Regions from separate parts of the Bacillus sp. EB V-12 genome, predicted to be linked through region 1. Evidence: riboswitches for the same ligand, from Rfam matches in the RefSeq annotation. Region 1 holds a riboswitch; each other region holds the start of a gene.

Region 1 (5,265 bases):
GCCTTTAATTAGCACTTCCACTACTTCTTTACGACTAAATGTACTTGGCGGAATCTCACCGTTTCTTAATAATTCTCTTACTTTCGTACCCGATAAAATAACATGATCTTCTTTTCCGTGCGGACATGTTTTCGTTGAAGCCATCGCTTCACATTTCGTGCAGTAAAAACTATGCTCAAAGAATAGTGGTGTAATTCCTAACTCTTCTATCGTAAAATTTGTGAAGATTTCTTGCGCTTCATACGTTCCGTAATAATCTCCTACTCCAGCATGATCACGCCCTACTATAAAGTGGGTACATCCAAAATTCTTTCTTACTAACGCATGAAATATCGCTTCCCTTGGTCCTGCGTAACGCATGGCAGCAGGAAATACACTTAAAAAGACACGATTTTTCGGATAATAGTTTTGAAGAAGTACTTCATAGCTTTCCATTCTTACATCAGCAGGAATATCATCCGATTTCGTTTCTCCAACGAGCGGATTTAAAAAGAGACCATCTACAATTTCAAGAGCAGATTTTTGAATATACTCATGGGCACGATGTACCGGGTTTCTCGTTTGAAATCCGACCACTGTTTTCCACCCACGTTTTTTAAATGCTTCCCTCGTTTCAATTGGGTCTAAATGATAAAAAGGAAATTGATTATTTTCAAAGCGTTTTGTTAGAATAATAGTTCCTCCAACGTAAACGTTTGGTCGTTCATATAATTTTTTCACTCCTGGATGAGCCTCATCCGTTGTTTTATATACAAGTAACGCTTCTTTTTCTTTATCTGGTACAAAAATATCTTCTATTTGAATGACACCGTATATATTTCCATTGTTGACAAGCTTTACTTCCTCTCCAGCCTTCAGGCTTTCTGCGACTTTTTCTGTTACCGGTAATGTAATCGGTATACTCCACACACTACCATTTGCTAAACGAAGCGTTTCTACAACAGAATCATAATCTTCCTTCCCTAAAAAACCAGTAAGGGGGCTATATCCACCTGTCGCCAATAGTTCTAAATCACTTAACGCAATATTGTCTAATTTAATCTCTTTTTCAATTTGTGATACGTCATATGTCTCATCTATACGGTTTACTAATTCGTTTACTATGCTCATTTTTCTATATCCTCTCTTCGCTTTATTTCAAGATTCATCTTATTGGTAATGAAGACCACATTCAGTTTTCACTTTTCCAGCCCATCTACCATCTCTTGAATCGCCACCATCCCCTACAGGTAACGTACATTTCTCACACCCAATACTTGGATAGCCAACATCATGCAACGGGTTATACGGCAAGCTATGTTTGTATACATATCGCCAAACTTCTTTCCACGTCCAATGAATGAGTGGACAAACTTTAATAGATTGAAAACGATGATCTTGATTTATAAACTTTGTATGCTTACGTGTTTCTGATTGTTCCCTTCTTAAGCCCGATATCCATGCTTTTTCCACGACTAATGATTTTTCTAAAGGTAAAATTTTTCTAATCTTACAACAAAGATTCGGATTGCTCTCCCACAGTTTTTCACCATGCAACTTCGCCTGTTCATCAAGTGTAAGTTCTGGCTGTTTTTCTATAATATTCAATGAAGGAAATCGTTCCCGCACTTTTCGAATTAATTCATACGTTTCTTGAAAATGAACATTTGTATCCAAAAATACAACTTTAGCAGATGGATTTACTTGGTTTATAATGTGCAGCAATACCATACCTTCCACCCCAAAGCTACATGCGTAGACAACCTCATCTTTATATTCTTTATAAGCCCAATTTAATACTGATAACGCACCTTTTGTTTCATCTTCTTCCGAAAACGAAACAACATTTTCTTCCCACGTTTCATACGTCAACATGTTTTTTCCCCCTGTAAAAGCAAAAAGACGGTTTTAACCTAATGAAAATAGGTTAAAACCGCCTCTAGTTTTTCTAGTCAGCGCTTTTCACTTTAAACGTACTTTTTCACTTTTCTCTAACTGAATTACTTTTCCATCTTGCACAACAATTGTAATTGAACCATATTTCATATCAGCAAGCATCGCTTCAATCTTCTCGGATACTTCATCAAAATGTTCCCGTACACTCACGCGAACAGCCCCCCTTTTTATTCATAAAAAAAATCTTTCCCATTTCGAAAAGACTGTTCGGTAATATATTTTACCTTATCTTTCAAAATGGATCCCATTTTGCTGGATTTAGCACCTTGCTTTCTATAAGCAGGTTGCCGAGCTTCTTCGGGCCAGTTCCCTCCGCTTCTCTTGATAAGCTTTGTATTTGTATTTTATCACAATTCTGATTTTTTTCAATCCTAGTTTTCCGATATATTTTAATTATTTTATTTTATAAAAAAGGAATTGTCCATTCGAACAACTCCTTTTCCTATTTAGACAAGCTCTTTAATACGTATGCGATCGTTCCCAATAATATTTTCATATGTTTCGCGTTCCACAACTACTTGCGATGTTCCGCCTTTTGCAAAGACAACGGCTGGTCTTCGAATCCGATTGTAATTATTCGCCATCGAGTACCCGTATGCTCCTGTACAGGAAACTGCTAGTAAATCAGAAGCAGCGACTTTCGGTAAATGAATATCCCAAATCAACATATCTCCACTCTCACAGCATTTCCCAGCAATCGAAACGAGTTCCTCATTCTCATCATTCCCTCGATTCGCTAACATCGCTTCATAACGCGCACTATATAAAGCAGGTCTTAAATTATCTGTCATTCCACCATCGACTGATACATATTTCCGAATACCAGGAATATCTTTCACAGATCCAACTGTATAAATTGTTGTCCCAGCATCACCTACAATGCTACGGCCTGGCTCAATCCATATTTCTGGCAATGGATATTCACATACAGTAAATTGTTCTCTCACTGCACTTGTTACAGCTCGCACATATGTCTCAAGAGTTAATGGTGTATCTGACTCTGTGTAACGTATTCCAAATCCCCCGCCTACATTTAACACTTTTACTACATAGTTTGTTTGCTCTCTCACTTCTTCTAAAAATTGGCGAAGAACTTCAATTGCTCGAACAAAACCAGCTGTTTCAAATATTTGCGACCCAATATGTGAATGGATCCCTAGCACATTATAATTTGATTTTTGTAAAGCAAATCCAATTGCCTGCATCGCTTGACCGTTTGAAACACCAAATCCAAATTTCGAATCATCTTGACCTGTTGTAATATATTCATGTGTGTGCGCCTCTACTCCAGGCGTTACACGAATTAATATGTTCACAAATTTCCCATGTTGCATCGCTAAATCGTGTAAAACTTCTAATTCAAAGAAATTATCTACGACAAAACAACCGATATTCGCCTGAAGAGCCATCACTATTTCTTCTTCTGTTTTATTATTTCCATGAAAATGAATACGTGATGCCGGAAATCCTGCTTGGAGCGCAGTATATAATTCTCCCCCAGAAACAACGTCTAATGACATACTCTCTTCACGAGCTACTCGGCACATCTCCATGCACAAGAACGCCTTGCTTGCATATGCTACTTGATAAGAGAAACCACTTTCTTTAAAAGCACGATGAAATGCTCGGCATTTTCCTCGAATAGACTCTTCATCGTATACATAAAGTGGTGTTCCGTATTGCTTTGCTAGCTGCGTCGTATCGCACCCTCCAATTTCTAAGTGTCCTTGCCCATTAATTCGGCTTGTGCCGTGTAAATACATTTTAATTCCTCCCTTATTTCCTCTAAAACTCATAACCCCAATCTTCTATTCATTGCAGCACGCTTTTAGATAGACAAAAAACGCGCGGAACAATGTTCACACGCGTTTCTTATTAGGAAAAATATATATTGAAAAAATAAACGAGTTGTTATCTCCTCAAAATAAGAAACCGCATCAACATCTCCAAATAGCTCTCCATAAAATAAATCTTATGACAGTACTACATTTATTCAATGCAGTCCCAATATATGAATAAGATGGTTATTCTTATATTTCGGCAATAGTCCCTTTCAACCTATGATCACAGATTCCATTAAATCTCCCATAGCTTACTCTTTCCTATCGCGGCCTCTACCTTTGAGAGTAGATGAGGTAAGTCTATTTAATTTTCAAACATCTAATTGTTGCTATTAACAATACCAAAGGACCATTTTATTTGTCAAACAATTTTTTATATTGTTTTTTTACAGTTTAGTTTCGTATCATTTGGTAAGCGCTTTACTGAAATCTTTGTCACTTCCCATTCGCCTTCTTCGTTATTAAATGTAATCGTTACCTTCTCAAATGGTGGAGCAATTTTCCCAGCAACACGTTCATACTTTGTCACTTCAATACTTGCTTGAAATAAATATGTACCGCTATACACTTTTTTTAAACTAATAATTTTAGGACATTGATAAGGTTTCAAACTTCCATATTGTTTTTCAATTGCTTTATTTATTTTTGGAAATAAAACAGAATAAAGTGCATCTTCCATAAGAGGTGCATCATATTGGGCTACCGACACACTCGGTGAAGTAAAAAGTATAACACTACTGCATGCTATAAAATATAATAATTTTCGCATTATAACCTCCGTATAATCACGCGATTCTTTCTGCGTACGATAATTATCATACATAGAAATTCTGTTTTATTGTCTCCCACCACTCTTTTTCTACTCGATTATTATAAAAAAGCCCACAACCTTCTTTTATTTTCGTATAATGATACTCATAGTATAATAATCATAATAACAAAGGACTGTTCGTATATATAAAATGAGTCGTTAAGCAAACTGACTCACAAGAACTGTCATGCTTTTTAGGAGAGGAGTATATTATGCTACAACATCTGTTTCCAAAACTGCGATTTGCACTCGTTGCAGTCGTTTTACTATGGATTAAAACATATATTGTGTACAAGCTAGCATTTGATATTAAAATTGATAATTTCTTTGAAGAATTCATGCTTTTTATCAATCCACTAGCTGCGTTACTTTTATTTTTCGGCTTAGCTTTACTTGCATCTAAGCACCGAAACCGAATTATAATTGGAATCAGTTTTATACTGTCATTTATTTTATTTGGAAACGCAATGTTTTATGGGTTCTATAACGATTTCGTTACTTTCCCGGTTTTATTCCAAACAAACAATATGGCTGATTTAGGGACAAGTATAAAAGAACTCTTTACGTACAAAACATTACTTTTATTTGCAGATGCAATTATTTTAATGTTTATTTCACGTAAATTCCCATCATTTGGCGACAAAACACCACTTTCCCGCTCAGAGAAGCGAACTTTCT
Region 2 (5,265 bases), 520 kb from region 1:
CCTTGGCTTTTAAGATAATTCTTTTCGTTAAAATGCGGAAATTCTTTGCTTCGTTTTTGGTACAATAATAAATTTGATCCAGAGTAACCCGACAATCATAATGATAAGGCTATGTAAAAATTGACCTGTAGCAATGAGTATAACAATTGAAAATACAATGAGTTGAATACTTGGCAATATAAAGATTAAGCGAAGAAATTGCTTCATCCTTTCTTCAGTATGGGTTGGATATAATGCTACAATAATATTTCCCGAAAAATATTTCCATAGTGAACGAAGCTGCATAGAGATCATATATAAAACGATGTAAGCGATAGCGCCTTTTACGTATATATTTGGTATGAAATATAAGGCGAAAGCACCGATTAATCCTAAGCGAATATATATACCGAAATAATCATTTCCACGTAAAAATGCTAGTGTATGTAAGTAGAAGAAAGTTGCTCGTTTTTTATGTAATAAAGGTTCAATCCAATTTGTAAGCCATTTTCTTTTATTTACTTGTTTATTCAGTTGCGGAACATCTGTGAAAATGCTAGCAAATTGATAAAAACGAACGTTCATTTTTTCTTCTTGCTTGATTATGTAATCCCACGGTATTCGTTTTGTAGGCTGTTTTTTCGTATATAGAAGTAGGAAAGCAAGTAGTAAGAGTAGTCCGCCCAATATGAGAACATTTGCGGAATAAAACAGCATGTAAATGATTAGGGCGTTACAAGTAATACAAATGATTAGCCATATATTTTTTTCGTGACTATCACGCCACATCCAATGTATGTACATGTTCCAGGCTTTCGTAATCATTAACACGATAAAGATTGTACATAAAAAAGGTACCGTTAATTGTAATGATTGCATAGCAAGTGGAACGAGAATAAGGAACGTAAATAACAATGGGAAAAGCTGAATGATGTAATTGTATAGAAGAGATTTTTTGAAATAAGATGTTAATTTCTCTTCTAGTGCTAGTAAATAGACAGCATCAGGTTTTTGAATAAATGTACGGATAGGGCATCTCGTTATAATGAATGTAAGTACAATCGTTATAATTATTAAAGATATTCCTTTAGAAGGAGATGCTTTTAGAAACTGAGCATAATAATATGCACCAACGCATGAAATAAAGATAAAGCTATATAGTAAACCGTTAATCATACGTGCAAAGTATGTAATGATATTTTGAATATGTTGTTGGAAGCGACTGCTCCATAGCGATTCGATTGACATGTTTTTCACCTCTTTGTTCTATTATATATGTTTTACAAAAGAAAAAACGAGCAAATTGCGTTATGCAACTTGCCCGTTTTTCTTTTCGTTATTTTTTTTCTGATCACGATTCATTAATGGATAGAAAGCAAATCCGATTACGAATAAACCAATTCCGAGAAGGAACGTTTTTATATCGGATGCGCCCGTTTTAATAACCCATAGTGCGTAGCAAAGTGCGATAACTGCGACTATGCCATCTGTAATTCTTGCCCGCATTTCATTTTTATATGTTTCACCAGTTGCGACTAGTTTTAACTGGAAGATTGGTGAAACGAGATATGGAATGAGGTAGGCCAGTGTTGATACGGTAATAACGAATGTATAAGCTTCCGCAATGGTTCCTGATAATGTTGAGAATAGGAATACTTGCGACATAATGTTTGTTAATCGTAATGAGTAAATTGGACTTCCTTTTTTATTTGTTTTCGTGAAGAAGGAAGGGAAGAAACCTTCTTTTGCTGCTTGATAAGGTACTTCTGAGCTTAATAAAATCCAGCCTAAGATAGAACCGAACAGGGAAGTAAGAGCAAGTAATGCCATCAGTTTCCCGCCGCCGTGCCCCATTGCAGCGTTTAGTGCATCTGCTAATGGACGTTCAGAAGCTTGTAATTTATCAACATGAAGTACACCCATTGTTAAAATTGTGATTCCTAAGTAGATGGCAACTGTAATAAGTAATCCCGCAACTGTTGCGCGTTTTACCGTTTTTGGAGAAACAGCACGGTTTGATAAAAGAACAGCTGATTCAATTCCGATAAACGCCCAAAGTGTTGTAAGAGCAGCTAAATTCACTTGTGAAAGAAGACCGTGTGATGCCCCTGATTTATCAATCATCGGTGTATACCATTGTCCAAATTTAGAAGCTTCGAATGCAAATAACGTAACGACGATGAATAAAAGGAATCCAGTTACTTTCGTTGTTGTTGCTAAGAAGTTTAGTTTTCCAGCTCCGCTTACACCGTTTGTTAATATAATATGAGTTCCCCAAAGTAAGATGGAACAAATCGTAAATGTAATTAGTTTTCCGACTTCTACGTTAAACGAACCGATTGAAAATAGTAGTCGCGTATCTTTCATAATTGGGAAGAAGAGTGATAAATATCCCGCAAATGATGTAATGATGGCAACGTTACTTGCCCAGTTTGCAACCCAATATCCCCATACCATACTGAAGCCAGCCATTTTTTTCTTTTTTGGTGTTGAGAATAAAGCATATGCATGACTTTGTGGCCCTGTCGTTAAATCAGGACGACGAATTGCTAAATTACCGAAAACAAGAGCTAGCATTAAAACACCAAACCCTGTAGTTAACCAAGCTAAAGTGACACCGAGTGGGCTTGCTGTTTGTGCCAACGTACTTGGCACCATGAAAATACCAGCGCCAACCATGTTACCGACAACGAAAGCTGTTAGTACCCAAAAGCCCCATTTTTTTTGTTGCATAGAAAATACCTCCAAAGTTAGTATAACCAAGTCAAGCGAGGAGATATGTATGTCTTCCTGAGTCAGGAAGAGAAGTCCCAAACAAAACAAAAAAAGCACGTAATTTGCCGCTACATGCTTTCTATCTTATAAGAAACCCACGACATACCTCTCGATAGCTCTCCACAAACGAAACGTTTGTGACAGTTCTGCACTTATTAAATGCAGACCCAGCAAGCGTGCATGGTGGACACGACTTACTTCGGCAACCATTCCTTTCTCATTCCTTCATCAATGCCACTACATCTCCTGAAATGATACTCTTAATGATTGCAACCTCTACCTCACCGAGATACGAATGAGGATTTAAATATTAAATTAACGTCTTTAAGAGTAACAAATGTATTTTTATACGTCAATGGATATAGTAATAATCAGATTATAGAGAAGAGTTTGTGATTAAAAGTAAGAGGGATTGTTATGTGATATTTGAATTTTCGTAATATAATACATGTTATTAGCGCTAGATGATTGAAAAGGGGATGAAGTAAATGTCTGTATGTCATAAACATTCAGTAATAGGTGTGCTAGATTCGGGAGTTGGAGGATTAACAGTTGCGAGCGAAATTATAAGACAATTGCCTAAAGAAAGCATTTATTATATTGGTGATAATAAGCGTTGTCCGTATGGGCCAAGAAGTGTAGAGGAGGTGCAATCTTTCGTATTTGAAATGGTTGAGTTCCTCAAACAGTTTCCATTAAAAGCGCTAGTCGTAGCATGTAATACTGCTGCAGCTGCTGCATTGAATGCGCTGCAAGAAGCACTTTCCATTCCAGTTATTGGCGTTATACATCCAGGAGCAAGAGCGGCAATTAAAGTTACAAAGAAAGGGGAAATCGGGGTAATTGGAACTGTAGGTACGATAAAATCTAATATGTATGAAAAAGCATTACACGAGCTGGATACATATTTGGAAGTGCATAGCTATGCTTGCCCGACTTTAGCCACAGTTGTAGAAAATCAATTAGAAGATACAGCATATGTCACGCAGCAAGTGAAACAAGCTTTACTTCCATTAACGAAAGAAGATATAGATACGTTAATTCTTGGATGTACGCATTATCCACTTTTAGAGTCCTATATAAAAAAGGAACTAGGAGAAGACATAACGATTATTAGTTCTGCAGAAGAAACAGCGATAGAGTTAAGTACCATTTTACAGCACAAAGGAATTTTGTCTGACAATCTGAATCCGAAGCATCGCTTTTTTACAACGGGATCTGTTTTATCATTTGAACATATCGCTGAGCGATGGCTAGGGTATCAAATTTCTGTAGAATGTGTACATTTGCCTATGAAAAATGCGTGTATACATAATTAAGATTTAGTAAATTACTTTTTTAATAAATGAGGTTCGTTTCATAAGAAGGAAAGAATAAGCTTTTAATTGAAGTGTTTAAGGGCAGTTCAATTAAAGGGGAGATTGGATTATGGAATTATTAAGATCTCAATTATTTGCTTTAGAGTATATTTCAAAATATGCAGAGAACGAAAAACGTGGGGCTAAAGCAACGATTAATCATATACTTAAAATGTCTAATATTACAGATGAAATATTTGAAGAAGCTGTCGCTAATTTAAAATCTCATGCAAGGATTGCTTTACACTTTCATCCAGACAGACTAGATTCGAATATGAAAAGTGTTGCTGAAGCACTGTTTGAGCAAGGAGTATATAAAAGTCAGTTTGAAACATTGCTATCTAATGGAAGCGTATCTGCTTACCCTGGTGGTGAACGTGACCTTTGGGAAAAAAGAATATTTGGAGGAGCATATCAATTAGAAGGCGTAACAAATAATCAACGGCCAAAATATGGAGCGCTAAATTTAATGTTACATCCAGATGGGCCGGCTCCGCGTTTTGGTTCCTGTTATTTTCTCTTATCTCCAAAAGTTTCTTCGCGCTCTACATATACGTATTTAGATTCGCATCAAGATCCGAAAGAAAAGGGGACTTATGAGGAGTTTGATATGATTTTAGCTGCTCTTTTGGAAGAGACATTTGTAAGAGATTTTGCAATTGGTGAAGGAAATTTGACTCCAACAATATTAATTAATCATTTACTGGCTAACCTGAAAAGGCCGTTTATAGATGTAGTAAGCAAAGAGCCAGCCCGTAATCTTAATCATTATATTGAAGCGCAGATTCATGGAGAGATTTCTCTTAAAGAAGACGTGGAGGTGCTTGTTGCAGATCCTTCATTTAAGGGTACGGATGTAGGAAGAGTTTTAGAAGAAATTTGCCTGAAGTATGCGATTGATTTGTATTGGCACATCGGTTTTGTACTTGCGGTAGACGAAGTTCCGATGGATTTTAGAGGTTCAAAAATGCCATCTTTAGCAAGACGTATTGCACGGAATCATTGCATCGATGCAAATATAATTGGCTCTGCTGTAGTGGATTTGAAACGCAATCCATTATCTTGGAGTGATCGTGGAACTTATGAAGAAGTGCTTCAGGAATTAAAATTATTATGGCATGTTTTAGTTCGATTTGGAAAATCAAATCGGAAG
Region 3 (5,265 bases), on a different contig from region 1:
AAGTTTTGCTACTGAAGCAGAAAACCAAAAACCACCTAAAAACAAATAAATAAACGCACTATCTATGGCGATCTCTTCTAACGGCTTCCATCCTCTTTCTAGCAATCTACTTACACCAAATAACGCAACAATTCCTGTATATACAAACCAAACTAGCGCAAATACATATTGATTTGTGACGAAAGCTAGCATTGCACAAATTGCTGCGATTGGATATAAAAATGATACGGATTTATAAAATAATAATTGCGATCCATCTCTTTTTCTTTTATCAATAATACAAAGTGACATTGGTATAAATAATAAAACAGATAATAATATAATTGCTTCAACAGGATTTATATTTGACCACTCACATATTAGAAAAATAACATAACAAGCAAGCCCAAATATTATATTTTTCATATCGTTTATTCCCTTTCCACAAATGTTCCCTTATATGAAAAAAGCGAACCAATTAACGGGTTTCGTACTTGTACATGAATTCGAAAACACTGAAGTGTTTCATCATAACTTTCAACAATTTTTGCCTCACCATACAAAAATTTTGGTAACGGCATTTTTCTTCCAAACATATAAAACCATTGTTTCTTTGAAGAAATATGCATTGCCCCTAACTCATCGATATGAAAATGCAGTGTAGAAACGAGTAAATGTGGTTCACCAAAATAATCTACAATTTCATTTTCGTTTTCATCCAATTGCATAACTGCATTAAAATATCTTTTCTTATTATGGAAATAAAAAGTACGGTTCCACCTTACTAATTCTCGTCCATATTCATCTCGCTCAGCTATGTTTTGTATCGTAAATGGAATTTCCTCTCCTCGTTCCGAGAAAAACATTCGAAACTTCGATGTAATTTTCAATATAAATTTCACGAAAAAAGAGCCACCGTAAATTTCATCCATCTTTCCTTCCCCTGTAAAACTATTCTCTTCTGTAATCGCATAACGCTTCTGCAATTCAGGATGAAGATTTTTATAGGTATCCCCTAATAATCGTTCATACATATTAGCCATACACTTATCCCTTTCTCGCCCTCTTGCAATTTTTCGCGCTTGGTAAATCGAAACTATTTATATAACCGACAATTGATAACCCCATTAGAAGAACATTTAATGTAATCGGATTAAACGGCCCTGTAAAGCTTGCAATATTCGTAAATCCTGCTGCTAACGTTAAAACTAGTAATACAATAATATGCAGTATAAATAATTTTCGTTTTATTATTGGCAACAGCCATACGACACCGAAAATTATTTCTAACATCCCAATTATTTTAAGTATACATATACTACTTTCATTTGAACCGATTAATACAGAAAGCATCTTTACTTCTTCTAAATGAGTAAACAGTAGTTTTGGCACTATCCCTTGATATATCCATACAAAAGCAAATAAAAAACATACGAGCCAATACGTCATTGTTCTTCTAATTAGTAACCTAGGATGAAGCCCCTTTTCTAACCATAATTTTAAGGCATCAAAACTCCAAGCAGTCGCCCAACCTAATAACGGCCGAAACATATAGCAATCTATTACATTCCCTACACGACCAAATCTTGTATCATAATCATATTGTGTCTTAAAATGGATGTATTCTTTATTTGGCGTATACTTCCAATAACCACGTCCTATTTGAATAAGAGATAATGTATTATCCGTCCAAAATTTTAAAGAAGAAATTCTTTCACCAGTTTCTTTTCTTATTTCACCTATTGATTCCCCTTCTCCAGCTATTTCAAGCCCAAATCCAATCTTTGTTTTATACAAAAACTTCTGTGGTTCTCCTTCTTTTTTCTCTAAATACGAAATTTCAGTAAAGCGAGCATCCCACTCTGTATGTATATGTGGTTCTTGCGTATATTCCCATAATTTTTCCATCGTCGTGTTCATTTTTGTCGCAACATAAATAGGCTGTTTCCTTTTCATTCTCCCCACCTCCTATGCACTATAAGTTTAATGTACATGCAATGAATTTATTTTGCTACATTTTTCACAAACTTCCCCAAAAAAGAAAGAATTTTTAAAATGTATATAAAACACTTGATTCCCCGAAAAATTTAAATTATTATAAAACAAATGTTACCAACAACTTCATAAATCAAACACTCTCGCCTAAAACGTGAGATAGAGGTTGCGATACTTATGAGTATTCTAATGGAGACACAGAGATGTCTATGAAGTTAGATAAAAGGAAGTATTGCCGAAATTGATAAATTTCTCTGCATTTATCAATTGGGGCTGTTTTCGAATAGAAACAGAACTGTCATATGTACAAACGTGTACGTATGAAGAGCTATCTACAAAAAAGAGATATCATTTTTTATGATATTCCTTTTTTGGCGGTTTTTTTATTAGCTCCGTTTTCTGTTTCCCTTTTCCTGTAACAGCACCATCCTCACTTATTTGAGATGGTGTTTTTTGTTTGTCTTTCTGGTAACTACAGGAGTATTGGGATTTATATATTTCCTAATCTATTCTTAAAAATAGACGAAAGAAGGAATCTGTAATGGAAACAATTGTTCAAAAATTCGGTGGCACTTCTGTCGGAAGCGTCGAACGCATTCAACATGTAGCAAATTTAATTATTGAAGAATATGAACGAGGTCATAGCATTGTCTCTGTCGTTTCAGCAATGGGAAAAAGCACAGATGAACTTGTCGCACTCGCTAACGCTATCACAGAAAATCCAAGTAAACGTGAAATGGATATGCTTCTATCTACAGGAGAACAAGTAACTATTTCATTATTAACAATGGCACTGCAAGCAAAAGGCTATCATGCAATTTCATTAACAGGGTGGCAAGCAGGTATTACGACAGAATCTGTACATAGTAGTGCACGGATTACTGACATTCATACAGATCGTATTCAATCTTATCTTGCTGAAGGTACGATTGTTATTGTAGCTGGTTTCCAAGGAGTCAGTGAAGATTTTGAAATTACAACGCTTGGACGAGGCGGTTCTGATACAACTGCTGTCGCATTAGCTGCTGCACTAAACGCAAAAAAATGTGATATTTACACAGATGTGACCGGCGTATATACGACGGATCCACGAGTTGTAAAAGATGCTTATAAATTAGATGAAATTTCTTATGACGAAATGTTAGAACTTGCAAACCTCGGTGCTGGTGTATTACACCCGCGTGCTGTTGAGTTTGCTAAAAATCATAATGTCATTTTAGAAGTTCGCTCAAGTATGGAACAAGAAAACGGAACAATTGTAAAAGGAGAATGTAACATGGAACAACAATCAATCGTTAAAGGTATTGCATTTGAAGATAATATTACACGCATCACAGTGAAAGGATTAGAACAAGGTTCACTTTCAACTGTTTTCTCTACATTAGCAGCGGCACATATTAATGTAGATATCATCATTCAAAGTATTACAAATGAAGGAACTGTTCATCTCTCCTTCTCCATCCATTCTAATGATTTAAGAGAAACATTAGAAGTATTGGAACAAAATCAAGAGGCACTTCACTATGAAGCAGTAGAATATGAAAATCATTTAGCAAAAGTATCAATCGTAGGATCTGGCATGGTATCTAACCCAGGTGTCGCTGCAAATATGTTCACTACTTTAAAAGAAGAAGATATTCATATTAAAATGGTAAGTACATCAGAAATTAAAGTGTCTGTCGTTATTGACCGCCTTCATTTAGTAACAGGCGTTGAGGCGCTGCATCAATCATTTATGGCGAAAATTGAGCCTTTCGTGCAAATGAGCTAATTTGATATGTTTAGTAACGCTTATAAAAAAAACATATCAATCTACTTCCTTCCTATTAAATAAAAAGCTATTCGTTAACAAGATGCTATATGATATATTAAAAAACACCTTGTCACATTTTCCTATACTGTGACAAGGTGTTTTTGACTGAAAGGAATTTGTAACTACTTAGTAGTATAATTATGAGGATAATTAAATAATAAACTTTTATACATAAGGAGATAAGACTATGGCAAAAAACAAATTACTACGAATGGACAATGTCAGCATCGTTGTAGAATCCCTTGATAACGCAATCTCTTTCTTTGAGGAGATTGGCTTGAATCTCGAAGGTCGAGCAAATGTCGAAGGTGAATGGGCTGGTCGCGTAACTGGACTCGGTTCTCAGTGCGTAGAAATCGCTATGATGGTCACTCCAGATGGCCACAGCCGAATTGAACTTTCGCGATTTCTCACCCCTCCTACTATAGCAGATCACCGAACAGCTCCTGTAAACGCCCTCGGTTATCTACGCGTCATGTTCACTGTCGAGGATATTGACGAAATGGTATCGAGACTCACTAAGCATGGTGCAGAGCTCGTTGGCGAAGTAGTTCAGTACGAGAACTCGTATCGTCTCTGCTACATTCGTGGAGTCGAAGGAATTTTAATCGGTTTAGCAGAAGAACTCGGTAATAAATAAGTAATGTTTTATAAAAAAGAGGGAATAGCTCTATATTTAAGCTATTCCCTTACTTCTATTAAAACAGATGAATGTTTTCTTTCTTGCAAGCTTCACGTAAATCGTCAGGCCATACAGAAGATTGAACTTCACCGATATGTGCTTTACGTAAGAAGTACATGCACATTCTTGATTGTCCAATGCCACCGCCGATTGTTAATGGTAGTACGTCTTCTAGTATACCTTTATGGAAATCATACTCACGTTTGAAGTCTTCACCAGTTTTCGTTAACTGCTCATCAAGTGATTTACTATCAACACGAATTCCCATTGATGATAACTCAAATGAAGATTGTAGTACTGGGTGCCAGAATAAAATGTCACCGTTTAATTTCCAATCGTCATAATCAGCTGCGCGTCCGTCATGCTTTTCACCTGAACGAAGTGCATCACCAATTCCGATAATGAAGACTGCACCGTGTTCTTTTGCAATTGCATGTTCACGATCTTTCGGTGTTAATTCTGGATATTTATCTTCTAATTCTTGAGAAGTAACGAAAACAATTTCTTCCGGTAAATACTTTCCAAGGAACGGATATTTTTCAAATAAGTGATCTTCTAAATCTTTGAATATTCCATAAATTGTTTGTACGGTTTTTTGTAAGTATTCAACAGTACGCCATTCTTTTTGAACGATTTTTTCCCAATCCCATTGGTCAACATAAATGGAATGCGTTGCATCAAGTTCTTCATCACGACGAATCGCGTTCATGTTTGTATATAAACCTTCACCAGCTTCATATCCGTATTCATGTAATGCAAATCGTTTCCATTTCGCTAGTGAATGAACAATTTCTAA
Region 4 (5,265 bases), on a different contig from region 1:
CGTTTTGAAATTGAGGATATTACTTGTCCACACCCGAAAGACGGCAATTGTCTAGAGTATGAATTGACATTAGTTTTCAATGACAGTGAGATAAAATATAGAAATGATCCATATGTAATAGATGATTTGAGAAAGGTAGTCACTATTCTTAAAGAAGAACTATATAATAAGGAATTTAACATATATTTAAGGAACAAGGATGGAACAAGTTATTCACTCTGGCTATCATCCGAAAAAATTAAGGAAAGTAATAACATAGAAGAGTTAGTAAAATAATGATATAAAGAAGAAATTTAAAGTACTTTTTATGTTTGTTATTTCTGTATTCAAAAGGAAAACCGCTTATGCTTCATTTTTGAAGCATAAGCGGTTTTGTTTAAAATACCTAAAAAGAAAAATTTTTTGGTAAAGTACCACTTTTTATTACTGTTCTTAGTCCATGTTTTATAATCCAAGGATTAATAGGATGCTGTTTATCACGTAATTGCTGTAACCATTGAAAAACGAGTTCTTTATCTTCTTTCGTAATATCGTTAATATGATTGGCTACAGATTTTTGAACATATTTAGAAGGGTCATTCATTAATGGTTCAAGAAGTTGTAAATTGTACTTAAAATCACCTTTTAGAGCTCCTATTTTTTTAGCCCAAGGAAGCCTTGGTCTTGTACCTTCAGAAACTAATCTTCTAATGTGGCTGTTTTCGTCATGAATCCACTGTTGCAATATGTCTAGTGTATCTTCATGATATGTTTCAAGAAAAGGCCGAATGGCATATTCAGCAGTATTCCTTTTCGTTATTTCATACATTGCATTGAACGAGATTTTAAAATCGTTAAGCCCATATTTTTCAACGTATTTTGCAAGAGGCATATACATATATCCATTTGTAAATGTGCCTACTTCTGTTGTATTTTCTGGTCCTAATGTCTTCAGTAATATATGTATTGCGGCATTAAAATCTTTTTGTAAAGCATTGTGTAATTCATCTGCAATTACTTCAATACGCTGTTTTAACTCTAAATTTTCAACTTTACAAGCTACAGAATCTACAAAGATGTTTTTAGAGAAATAAGGATCGTGTTTACAAATAGAATCAGCTATTTTTTCGGCTAATTCTTCATTAAATAAAAATTTTAACGGAACATATTTACCCATTTTTTCACCTCATTGGTCGGATAAACGATTTTTATTTTTTAATCGACAATCCATAAACCAAAGTCTCACTCGGAGTCGTAATACTAAAACCTGTCGTCTTATAATCAAGCTTCACTGTATCACCAGTGTAGTCTTTCGTAAATGAATCCATTTGTACGATAAGCTCCGCATCTTCATATACAACATCATCTGCGTTAAATGTATCCCAAATTAAATCGACATCAACGAAAATACTACAAGAGTTTGTCATTGTTCCTCTAATGCGAATGATCTTTTTGTCTTCACGTTCTAATCTATGTATAGCTGCTTTTGCTTCATCAGTAATGCGAATGTTCATTGTATCCCAACCTTTTATTTATATTTCTTCTATTATGGCAAAAACAGGAGCAATAGGGAAGCAAAGAGGTTTGCAACAAAAAACGAGCAAACAAATTTGTTTGCTCGTTTCACTTTATTTTAGTTCACATTTATCAAGTGGAATCACTTTTGTTTTTTTCGTAAATTTATAACCTAACCATAGTACTAAGAAGAGTGGTAAACCGATGTAAGAAACGAGTACACCGTTCCAGTCGATTGACTCACCCATAAATGCCCCGTAGTTTTGTCCTAAAATTACGATGATACAAAGTGTAAATGCAAAGATTGGACCGAAGGGGAACCATTTTGCTCTATATGGTAAGTCATTTAAATCTTTTCCTTGTGCGATATACGCTTTACGGAAACGGTAATGACTAATTGCAATGCCGACCCAAGCGATAAAGCCAGACATTCCTGATGCATTTAATAACCAAATGTATACAACACCGTCACCGAATAAAGAAGCAATGAAAGCAATACTACCGACAATCGATGTTACGATTAATGCGTTAACAGGTACACCGCGGCTATCTAATTTACCAAGAAACTTTGGTGCCTTCCCTTGGCGAGCTAAATCCCAAAGCATACGAGTTGATGCATACATACCAGAGTTACCAGCAGATAGTACTGCCGTTAAAATAACAGCGTTCATAACAGAAGCAGCAAAGGCAACGCCCGCTTTTTCGAAAATAAGTGTAAATGGACTTACTGTTACATCACTTGCAGCAAGACTTTCAGTTGTATAAGGAATTAATAAACCGATAACGAGAATCGCAAGGATATAGAATAAAAGAATACGCCAAAAGATTGAACGAATTGCTTTTGGGATATTACGTTCTGGATCAGATGTTTCACCAGCAGCTACTCCTAATAGTTCAGTACCTTGGAATGAGAAACCAGCTGCCATAAACACACCGATAATTGCCATGATACCGCCGTTAAATGGTGCATCTGCAACAGTGAAGTTTTTGAAGCCAACCGTTTCGCCGCCCATAATTCCAAAAATCATCATGAAACCAACAATTAAAAAGATAATAATCGTAACTACTTTAATAAGTGCGAACCAATATTCAGATTCACCAAACCCTTTAACAGATAAGTAGTTTAAAAGGAAAATAATAGCTAAACATAATCCGCTCCAAATAAGAGAAGGGGTATCTGGGAACCAAAATTTCATAATTAATGTTACAGCAGCTAGTTCAGCAGCAATCGTAATTGCCCAGTTATACCAATAGTTCCATCCAAGTGCAAAGCCAAGTGATGGATCAACAAATTTTGTTGCGTACGTACTAAAAGATCCAGTAACAGGCATGTAAGCTGCGAGTTCAGCTAAGCTTGTCATTAAAAAGTAAACCATAATTCCAATTGCGGCGTATGCAATTAATGCACCACCAGGTCCAGCTGAATGGATGACACCACCGCTGGCAAGAAATAGTCCGGTACCAATTGTACCGCCGAGAGAAATCATCGTAAGGTGACGAGATTTTAATCCGCGTTTTAATTCACCTTGTCCTTGTGTAGTTTGCGTTTTAGAGGTAGATTGATTTGTTGCGCTATTCATGTTCAACACTCCTTTTCTTGTAGGTTAGGAAGGAGCGGGGGAGAAAAATACAAAAAACCGCCAAAGGAATTTGGCGGAACGTTTCACAAATAACCACCCCATCATACCCTTCCGTTAAGATAGCACCCCACGTTTACACGGTAATTTTGTAAACGTGACAGTTCTGTTCCTTTCGGAGACAGCCCCAGCCCATATTTCCAGAGAAGAAATATAAACTTCGGCAACTTTTCCTTTCAAACGGAGTCGGTGACATTCTCTGTGTCTCGTCCGTCGTACTCTTAAAAGTCGCAACCTCTACCTCATCGGATTGATGAGGATTTGATATATTGCTAAGATTTTTAATATATGGCAATTGTAATGACTTTCTGAATATATTGCAAGATATTTTGTTAGGAAAAGTCAAAAAATATCGGTTATTGTATAGGAAACGCTTGCAAAACTCCACCCGAACCTACTATTATGTAGCAATAAGCAAAGAAAAAATTGTTATACAAATGTTTCGCAAAAAATATTGAAAAACCCTCTAAATTAAAAGAAAATTCAGAAAAATATAATTCGACATTCATAATAAAGTCATATTATTTGTTATAATTAGAGTAACGTTTAAGCAAAAAGGGGAAATCAAAATGAAATTAGAAACAGAAAGGCTCTATATAGTGCCGTGTACAGAAGAGAGGATTCAAGTCGCTAACGAGCAAGGATACAATAGCGGCCCGCATATTGTAGGGCATGTAAAGAATGTAAAACAAGATGCAACTTTATTACCATGGGGGGCGTGGTATGTTCTTCGAAAAGAAGATGATAGCGTTTTAGGTGATATTGGGTTTAAAGGGAAACCAAACGAGGATCAAACAGTAGAAATTGGCTATGGATTCATTGAGAAATATTGGAATCAGGGCTATGCAACAGAAGCTGTAAAAGAACTAATCGATTGGGCTTTCAAAACAGGTGAGGTAGAAACAATAATTGCAGAGACACTTCTAGATAATTATAGTTCGATGCGTGTTTTAGAAAAGTTACATATGAAGAGAGTAAATGCTACAGAAATGATGATTAATTGGAAAATAGAAAAATAAAAAATACCGCTCTAAATTGAGCGGTATTTTTTATAGTTATGGTAGCATTTGCTTCTGATCATTCGGATACTCAGCCGTTGACGTATTAGGACGATTGGAATGATTACGAACAGCAATGAAAATAGAAATAATAACGACAAGACCAACTGCAACGTAAGAAAGTGAAATAATAGTTGGATCCACTTTAAATGTAGTAAGCAGTGTACGAATGTTTGTAAAGATAATAAGACCACCAACTAATACGCCAAGTAAATGAGAAGGAACGATGCGAACTAGCCATGCCGCGATTGGTGCCGCTACGATACCACCGAGCATGAGAGAAAATACCCAAACCCAGCTTACTTGTTCCCAGCCAAGTGAGATGAAGAAGCCGATTGTTGCAGCGAGTGAAACAGGAAATTCACTCGTATCTACAGATCCAATAACTTTTCTAGCTTCATTTCCTCTTGCTAGAAGAACAGGTGTCGTAATCGGCCCCCAACCACCGCCACCAGTTGAATCAACGAATCCAGCGAATAAACCAAGCGGCACAAGTTGTTTTGCAGACATACGCTTATTTGAAGTGACAATTTGTTTTTGAATGATGAATCGTAATAAAATATAAACCCCTAAAGTAAATAAAAATACGGAAATGTACGGTTTGATTACATCTCCAGGCAAATTACTTAAAAAACATGCCCCAACAAATGCGCCGATTGCCCCAGGTAATGTAAGCCTGGAAACTGTATATTTATCAACGTTTCCAAATTTGATATGAGATGCGCCAGAAGCTGCAGTTGTAACGACTTCAGCTAAATGAACCGATGCGGAAGCTACAGCCGGTGCAATACCAAACATTAATAATAGTGAAGTAGACGTTACCCCATACGCCATTCCGAGTGCTCCATCGATCAGTTGAGCGAAAAATCCAATAATAGCAAAGACAATTAATTTCTGCATAAATAATCCCCCTGTAATAATAAATGAAAAAGACACTTTTCCCGTATGAGAAAAGTGCCTTTGGTTTTTCCAATCAGCAATAATTAAATTTGTTTCATTATAATACATATTAATCGTATAAATCAACTAGGTTTTAAAGTTTTTGAATTGAATGAAATAAAAATAAAATATACAAT

What was found. Region 1 has a riboswitch for lysine ahead of lysA (diaminopimelate decarboxylase). Riboswitches for the same ligand answer to the same signal wherever they lie in the genome.
Region 2: linked by a shared signal. The riboswitch ahead of ACZDYH_RS07175 (amino acid permease) and the one ahead of lysA (diaminopimelate decarboxylase) in region 1 are both predicted to bind lysine.
Region 3: linked by a shared signal. The riboswitch ahead of ACZDYH_RS15170 (aspartate kinase) and the one ahead of lysA (diaminopimelate decarboxylase) in region 1 are both predicted to bind lysine.
Region 4: linked by a shared signal. The riboswitch ahead of ACZDYH_RS17245 (amino acid permease) and the one ahead of lysA (diaminopimelate decarboxylase) in region 1 are both predicted to bind lysine.

The regions. Positions count from the first base shown of each region.
Region 1 covers NZ_JBUXJL010000002.1:637,448-642,712, reverse strand. Annotated here, with positions in the region: gene sat (sulfate adenylyltransferase) at 1-1,110, opposite strand, end outside; gene ACZDYH_RS09940 (phosphoadenylyl-sulfate reductase) at 1,150-1,854, opposite strand; gene ACZDYH_RS09935 (YezD family protein) at 1,942-2,085, opposite strand; SAM riboswitch class I at 2,158-2,266, opposite strand; gene lysA (diaminopimelate decarboxylase) at 2,382-3,698, opposite strand; lysine riboswitch at 3,879-4,060, opposite strand; gene ACZDYH_RS09925 (DUF3888 domain-containing protein) at 4,150-4,545, opposite strand; gene ACZDYH_RS09920 (LTA synthase family protein) at 4,800-5,265, shown strand, end outside.
Region 2 covers NZ_JBUXJL010000002.1:114,943-120,207, forward strand. Annotated here, with positions in the region: gene ACZDYH_RS07170 (ABC transporter permease) at 28-1,227, opposite strand; gene ACZDYH_RS07175 (amino acid permease) at 1,288-2,712, opposite strand; lysine riboswitch at 2,860-3,041, opposite strand; gene racE (glutamate racemase) at 3,243-4,073, shown strand; gene ACZDYH_RS07185 (DUF3626 domain-containing protein) at 4,183-5,265, shown strand, end outside.
Region 3 covers NZ_JBUXJL010000003.1:713,719-718,983, forward strand. Annotated here, with positions in the region: gene ACZDYH_RS15155 (YndJ family protein) at 1-405, opposite strand, end outside; gene ACZDYH_RS15160 (DUF4166 domain-containing protein) at 411-1,022, opposite strand; gene ACZDYH_RS15165 (DoxX-like family protein) at 1,027-1,935, opposite strand; lysine riboswitch at 2,127-2,313, shown strand; gene ACZDYH_RS15170 (aspartate kinase) at 2,516-3,745, shown strand; gene ACZDYH_RS15175 (VOC family protein) at 3,975-4,427, shown strand; gene asnA (aspartate--ammonia ligase) at 4,486-5,265, opposite strand, start outside.
Region 4 covers NZ_JBUXJL010000004.1:374,716-379,980, reverse strand. Annotated here, with positions in the region: gene ACZDYH_RS17260 (hypothetical protein) at 1-276, shown strand, start outside; gene ACZDYH_RS17255 (DNA alkylation repair protein) at 386-1,156, opposite strand; gene ACZDYH_RS17250 (iron-sulfur cluster biosynthesis family protein) at 1,188-1,493, opposite strand; gene ACZDYH_RS17245 (amino acid permease) at 1,608-3,074, opposite strand; lysine riboswitch at 3,187-3,379, opposite strand; gene ACZDYH_RS17240 (GNAT family N-acetyltransferase) at 3,701-4,150, shown strand; gene ACZDYH_RS17235 (sulfite exporter TauE/SafE family protein) at 4,187-5,197, opposite strand.